3 regions of the Streptomyces sp. Ag109_O5-10 genome follow, and region 2 is predicted to be linked to each of the others. Evidence: riboswitches for the same ligand, from Rfam matches in the RefSeq annotation. Region 2 holds a riboswitch; each other region holds the start of a gene.
What was found. Region 2 has a riboswitch for thiamine pyrophosphate ahead of thiO (glycine oxidase ThiO). Riboswitches for the same ligand answer to the same signal wherever they lie in the genome.

Region 1 (2,261 bases), 2.2 Mb from region 2:
GGTCATGTAGTCCACACCCTGCTCGGCCTGTTCGACGACGGTGTCCTTGTAGATCTCCCAGGTCAGTTCCTCGGCCTTTCCGTCGACCTTCTCCAGTGCCTGGTAGAGCGGCACCGTGCCGATGGGGACGGGGGAGTTGCGCAGCACCCACTCGCGGGTGGTGTGGATGTTGCGGCCGGTGGAGAGGTCCATGACCGTGTCGGCACCCCAGCGGGTCGCCCAGGTCATCTTCTCGACCTCCTCCTCGATGGAGGAGGTGACCGCGGAGTTGCCGATGTTGGCGTTGACCTTCACCAAGAACCGCTTGCCGATGATCATCGGCTCGATCTCCGGGTGATTGACGTTGGCGGGGAGTACGGCCCTGCCCGCCGCGATCTCCTCGCGGACCACCTCGGGAGCGACGTTCTCTCGGATGGCCACGTACTCCATCTCCGGAGTGATCTCGCCCCGGCGGGCGTACGCGAGTTGCGTCACCGCCTCGCCTCCCCGGCCGCGGCGCGGCTGGCGCGGGCGGCCCGGGAAGACCGCGTCCAGGTTGCGCAGGCCCCCGCGCGGCGAGGTGTGCTTGATTCCGTCGTCCTCGGGACGGACGGGCCGGCCCGCGTACTCCTCGGTGTCGCCGCGGGCGACGATCCAGTTCTCCCGCAGCGGCGGCAGGCCCCTGCGGACGTCGGTCTCGACGAGCGGGTCGGTGTACGGACCGGAGGTGTCGTAGAGCGTGACCGACTGCCCGTTGGTGAGATGCACCTGACGGACCGGCACTCGTAGGTCGGGGCGGGAGCCCTCGACATACCCCTTGTGCCAGCCGATGGACTGTCCGGCCTCCGGGGACGGTTCACCCGTAATGGGCTGTTCGTCCTGGCTGAAGGCAGGCGTGCGTGCGTCCTTGTTGGTCATGAGACCTACTCCCTACGCCGGCATTACCCGGTAACAGGTTCGGCGGTCGACGCAGCGGCTTCCGTCGGGCGGCGTTTCATGTGAAACATCACTTGTTCCACGTGAAACATCGCGAATACGGAGGTCAGCGCCCTCTCAGCCCGGTGCTCCGAGCTCCCGCGTGTGCAAAGGTGCCTCCACGCTAGCGTCAATTCGGGCGCGGTGAACAGAGGGCCCCTGCCGTTCTTGCGATGATCGGGCGGTGACCTCGACACAGCAGCACCCCTATCCGCCCCCCGACCCGCGGCGCGGCAACGGCGCCCCGCAGGGTGGTGGACCCGGCCACGGGGGCCTTGGTGCCGGCGACGGACACATCCACGGGCAGGGCGAGCAGTACGACCACGGGCAGGCCCTCAGCCATGCCCACCGTCACGACAACGGCCATGCCCACGGCCACGGTGAGACCCAGCACCATTCGTCCCACGGCCGGACTCACGGCTATTCACCCGCCCCGGGCCCCGACCAGGGCGGCTCCGGGCCAGGCGGCGGTCACGGCCACTCGCACGGGCACAGCCACAGCCACGGCCCCGCCGCCCCCGTCTCCAAGCACCTGCGGAAGGTCATCGCAGCGATCCTCATCCCCTTCACCGCCGCGGTCGTGGTCGGCCTGGTGGTCCTGTGGCCCGGCGGCGCCCCGCCGCACGAGCGCACCGGTGTCGGCTTCGACCGCCAGACCCAGGCGGCGACGGTCACCAAGGTCGTCTCGGTCAGCTGCAAGTCGGTCAACGCCTCCGGAGGCGGCTCGACCGGCGACACCTCGACCTCCGACGGCACTTCCTCGAAGGAGGAGGGCGGCACGTGCAAGAAGGCCACGGTCCGGGTCGACGCCGGCAAGGACAAGGGACGTACCTTCACCGAGATCGTGCAGCCCGACCAGTCGCGGCAGTTGCACGAGGGCGAGCAGGTCGTGGCCGCGTACGAGCCCTCCGCACCCAAGGACCTGCAGTACTCGGTCACCGACGTGAACCGGAAGTTCCCGATGGCGCTGCTGGCCGGGATCTTCGCGCTCGCCGTCGTGGTGGTGGGGCGGCTGCGGGGTGTGATGGCGCTGGTCGCGCTGGCCGTCAGCTTCCTGGTGCTGACCATGTTCATCCTGCCGGGGATCCTGCAGGGCTCGAATCCGCTGCTGATGGCCGTGGTCGGGTCGAGCGCCATCATGCTCATCGCCCTGTACATCTGCCACGGTCTGTCGGCCCGGACCTCGGTGGCGGTGCTCGGCACGCTGGTCTCACTGTGCCTGATCGGACTGCTCGGCTCGGAGTTCATCGACTGGGCCGCGCTCACCGGCAACACCGACGACAACACCGGCCTGATCCACGGCCTGT
Region 2 (2,261 bases):
TCGCCGTAGCGGCCGGACGGGAAGGACGCGCAGTCGCCGACCGCGTAGACGTCCGGGACGGTGGTGCGCAGACGGTCGTCGGCGAGCACCTCGCGGTGCGCGCCGAGACCGATGCCGGAGCCGGTCAGCCAGGCGGTGGCGGGGCGGGCGCCGATGCCGACCACGACGGCGCCCGCGGGCAACCGCGTGCCGTCGTCGAGCAGCACCGCGCCGGGCTCGACGCCCGCCACGCGCGCGTGCGTGCGCAGATCGGCGCCGCTGTCGGCGTACCAGGCGGCCATCGGCGCGGCGACCTCGGCGGGGAGTGCTCCCGCGAGCGGGCGGTCGGCGGCCTCGACCACGGTGACCGCGCAGCCGGCCTCGCGGGCCGCGGTGGCGAACTCGGCGCCGATCCAGCCCGCGCCGACGACCACGATGTCGTGCTGCCGGGCGAGCACGGGCCGCAGCCGCTCGGCGTCGTCCAGGGTGCGCAGCAGATGGACGCCGGGCACGCCCTCGGTGCCGGGCAGCGTGACCGGCTCGGCACCGGTGGCGAGGACCAGGTCGTCGTACGGCACCGGTCCCGCCTCGGTGTCCAGCTCGTGGTCGGCGGTGCGCACGCCCAGCGCCTCGCGGCCCAGCGCCAGCTCGATGCCGAGCGCCTCGAAGTCCACCTCGAAGGCGGAGCCCTCCGACTTGCCGAGCAGCACGGCCTTGGAGAGGGGCGGCCGGTCGTACGGCTGGTGCGGCTCGGCGCCGATCAGCGTGACGGTCCCGGTGAACTCCTGCTCGCGCAGGGCGACGGCGGTCTGCACCCCGGCCATCCCCGCGCCCACGACGACCACGCGCCGCGTCTGTGACGTGCCCCGTCGCTGCGTCTGCTCGCTCACGTGATCACCATAGACAAGAACGATAGACAACTGACAAAGAGTCAGTCAGGGGTCGTGGCGGGTGACCTGTTCCACAGCGCGGCCCGCGGCGCGGCCCGGGGCCGTCTTACGGGGGCGGAGCCCCGCGGGCTAGGGTGGCGGTGAAGCACACGCGGGAGCCCGGACGCACCGGGCTGAGAGGGAGGCTGGCGGCCTCCGACCGTACGAACCTGATCCGGGTCATGCCGGCGAAGGGAGGGGCTGGACGCCCATGTCCTCACGTACGTCCGACGTCCTCGTCATCGGGGGCGGAATCATCGGCCTGGTCACGGCCTGGCGGGCGGCCCGGCGCGGGCTCGCCGTCGCCGTGGTCGACCCCGAACCCGGCGGCGGGGCCGCGCAGGTCGCGGCCGGGATGCTGGCCGCGGTCACCGAGCTGCACTACGGCGAGCAGACCCTGCTGGGACTCAACCTGGCCTCCGCGCGCCGCTACCCCGCCTTCGCCGCCGAGCTGACCGATGTCACCGGCCACGACCTCGGCTACCGGCGCTGCGGCACCCTCGCGGTCGCGCTGGACGCCGACGACCGCGCCCACCTGCGCGAGCTGCACACCCTCCAGCAGCAGTCGGGCCTGGAGTCCGAGTGGCTGTCCGGGCGGGAGTGCCGGCGCCTGGAGCCGATGCTCGCGCCGGGCGTGCGCGGCGGGCTGCGGGTGGACGGCGACCACCAGATCGACCCGCGCCGGCTGGCGGCCGCGCTGGTGGCCGCGTGCGAGCGGTCCGGGGTGGTGTTCCACCGCGACTGGGCCGAGCGCCTGGAGGTGGTGCGGGAGCGCGCCGCCGGTGTCCGCACCCGCGCGGGGGAGGCCCTGGGCGCCGGGCAGGTGGTGCTCGCGGGCGGCAGCCTGAGCGGGCGGCTGGCGGGCGTGCCGGACGACGTGCTGCCGCCGGTGCGGCCGGTGAAGGGGCAGGTGCTGCGGCTGACCGTGCCCGCGCGGTACGCGCCGTTCCTCAGCCGGACGGTACGGGCGGTGGTGCGCGGCGGGAACGTCTACCTGGTGCCCCGGGAGAACGGCGAGCTGGTCGTCGGCGCCACCAGCGAGGAGCTGGGCTGGGACACCACGGTCACCGCGGGCGGCGTGTACGAGCTGCTGCGTGACGCGCACGAGCTGGTGCCCGGGATCACCGAGCTGCCCCTGACCGAGACCCGGGCCGGGCTGCGTCCCGGCTCCCCCGACAACGCGCCGCTGCTCGGGCCGACGCGCCTCGACGGGCTGCTGCTGGCCACCGGGCACTACCGCAACGGGGTGCTGCTCACGCCGGTCACCGGAGACGTCATGGCGGAGCTGCTGACCGGCGGCGAGCTGCCGGCGGAGGCGCGTCCGTTCACGCCGAGGCGCTTCGACCCCGTTCC
Region 3 (2,261 bases), 4.2 Mb from region 2:
GGAAGCAGGTGCCGGTCGCGACCCCGGTGGGCGCGGTGCTCGGCTTCGGGTCCGCGTAGATGACCTCCGCGGGCGGCGAGGAGGCGTACGAGACGACGAGCGGCCGGTCGCCGCCGGCCTTCTTGCCGCCGGCCGAGCCGGAGAACTCCTCGTTGTAGGCCTGCTCCCAGCCGTCGACGACCTTGACGCCGTTGGCCCGGAGCTTCTTCCAGTAGTCCTGCCAGCCGCTGTCCCCGTACGCGGCGGCGGACCCGAGCAGGAAGCCCAGCCCCGGCGAGGAAGTGGCCGCGTTCTCGGTGACGAGGAGATTCTTGTACTGCGGCTTGACGAGGTCGGCGTACGACGTCGGCGGGGTCAGCTTGTGCTTGCTGAAGTACGCCTTGTCGTAGTTGACGCAGATGTCGCCGTAGTCGATGGGCGTGACCCGGTGCTTGGCCGCGTCGAGTTGGTACGCCGTGCCGACCGCGCCGAGCCCTTTCGCCTCGTACGGCTGGAAGAGACCGTTGTCGAGGGCCCGGGAGAGCAGGGTGTTGTCGACGCCGAAGAAGACGTCGCCCTGCGGGTTGTCCTTGGTCAGGATCGCCTTGTTGACGGCCTGCCCGGCGTCGCCGTCCTTGAGGACCCTGACTTTGTAGCCGGACTGCTTCTCGAAGTCCCGCAGCACGTTCTTGGAGACGGCCCACGAGTCGTGGCTGACGAGGGTGACGGTCTTGGAGTCGGCCTCGGAACCCGACGACGACGAACACGCGGACAGCGTGACGAGGCCGAGCCCGACGGCCGCGGCCAAGAAGGTCCTGGTGTGCACTGGTGTTTTCCTCCTGGGGTTGACCAGGAAGAGACGCGGCCCTGCCCGCGGGGTGCGGGCAGGGCGCAACAGCTTGAGTGATGACCGAACTTCCTACCCAGAATGACCTGGGCGAGGTTCAGAGGGTCTGCGGCCCGGTTGCCGCACTCTCAGCGCTGTGGCGCTCCCCTGTCGGAATATGAAGATGTACCTGCGCCCTCAGATTACCGCTCGGTGGCCGCGAGCTGACCACAGGCTCCGTCGATCTCCTGCCCACGGGTGTCCCGGACCGTCACCGGCACACCGTGCGCCGCGATCGCCTCGACGAACGCCTTCTCGTCCTCCGGCCGCGACGCGGTCCACTTCGAACCCGGTGTCGGGTTCAGCGGGATGAGGTTGACGTGCACGGGCTTGCCCTTGAGCAGCCGGCCCAGCCGGTCCCCGCGCCACGCCTGGTCGTTGATGTCCCGGATGAGGGCGTACTCGATGCTCAGGCGCCGCCCGCTCTTCTCGACGTACTCGAACCCGGCGTCGAGGACCTCGCGCACCTTCCACCGCGTGTTCACGGGGACGAGGGTGTCGCGCAGTTCGTCGTCGGGCGCGTGCAGCGAGATCGCCAGCCGGCACTTGAAGCCCTCGTCGGCGAACCGGTGGATGGCCGGGACCAGCCCGACGGTCGAGACGGTGATCCCGCGCTGCGAGAGGCCGAGGCCGTCCGGGGCGGGATCGGTGAGCGCCCGGATCGCTCCGACCACCCGCTTGTAGTTCGCGAGCGGCTCCCCCATCCCCATGAAGACGATGTTGGACAGCCGCGCCGGTCCCCCGGGGACCTCCCCGTCCCGGAGCGCCCGCATCCCGTCCACGATCTGGTGGACGATCTCCGCGGTGGACAGGTTCCGGTCCAGACCCGCCTGCCCGGTCGCGCAGAACGGGCAGTTCATCCCGCACCCCGCCTGCGAGCTGATGCACATGGTCACCCGGTCCGGGTACCGCATCAGCACCGACTCGACGAGCGTGCCGTCGAACAGCCGCCACAGCGTCTTGCGCGTCGTCCCCTCGTCGGTCGACAGATGCCGTACGACCGTCATCAGCTCGGGGAACAGAGCCTCCCGCAGCTTGTCCCGCGACCCCGCCGGGATGTCGGTCCACTGCTCGGGGTCGTGCGCGTACCGCGCGAAGTAGTGCTGCGACAGCTGCTTGGCACGGAACGGCTTCTCCCCGACCTCGGCCACCGCGTCCTTGCGCTCGGCAGGCGAGAGATCGGCGAGATGCCGCGGCGGCTTCTTGGCACCGCGCGGCGCTACGAAAGTGAGTTCTCCGGGATTAGGCATGGCCTTAACAGTGTCGCAGATCAACTGAGGTGGCCCGCGACCGCGGATCAGGCCGGGGTCCGGGGCCGAGGACTCAGACCCTGGCCGTGGAGATGATGGCGAAGAAGGCGCCCAAGGGGTCGAGGAACATGGCGAAGCGGCCGATG

Region 1: linked by a shared signal. The riboswitch ahead of thiC (phosphomethylpyrimidine synthase ThiC) and the one ahead of thiO (glycine oxidase ThiO) in region 2 are both predicted to bind thiamine pyrophosphate.
Region 3: linked by a shared signal. The riboswitch ahead of BLW82_RS12285 (thiamine ABC transporter substrate-binding protein) and the one ahead of thiO (glycine oxidase ThiO) in region 2 are both predicted to bind thiamine pyrophosphate.

The regions. Positions count from the first base shown of each region.
Region 1 covers NZ_FNTQ01000001.1:4,748,410-4,750,670, reverse strand. Annotated here, with positions in the region: gene thiC (phosphomethylpyrimidine synthase ThiC) at 1-897, opposite strand, end outside; TPP riboswitch at 890-1,067, opposite strand; gene BLW82_RS21705 (YibE/F family protein) at 1,139-2,261, shown strand, end outside.
Region 2 covers NZ_FNTQ01000001.1:6,922,346-6,924,606, reverse strand. Annotated here, with positions in the region: gene BLW82_RS31580 (NAD(P)/FAD-dependent oxidoreductase) at 1-869, opposite strand, end outside; TPP riboswitch at 1,011-1,122, shown strand; gene thiO (glycine oxidase ThiO) at 1,120-2,261, shown strand, end outside.
Region 3 covers NZ_FNTQ01000001.1:2,707,590-2,709,850, forward strand. Annotated here, with positions in the region: gene BLW82_RS12285 (thiamine ABC transporter substrate-binding protein) at 1-805, opposite strand, end outside; TPP riboswitch at 878-985, opposite strand; gene rlmN (dual-specificity RNA methyltransferase RlmN) at 1,009-2,115, opposite strand; gene BLW82_RS12295 (VOC family protein) at 2,189-2,261, opposite strand, start outside.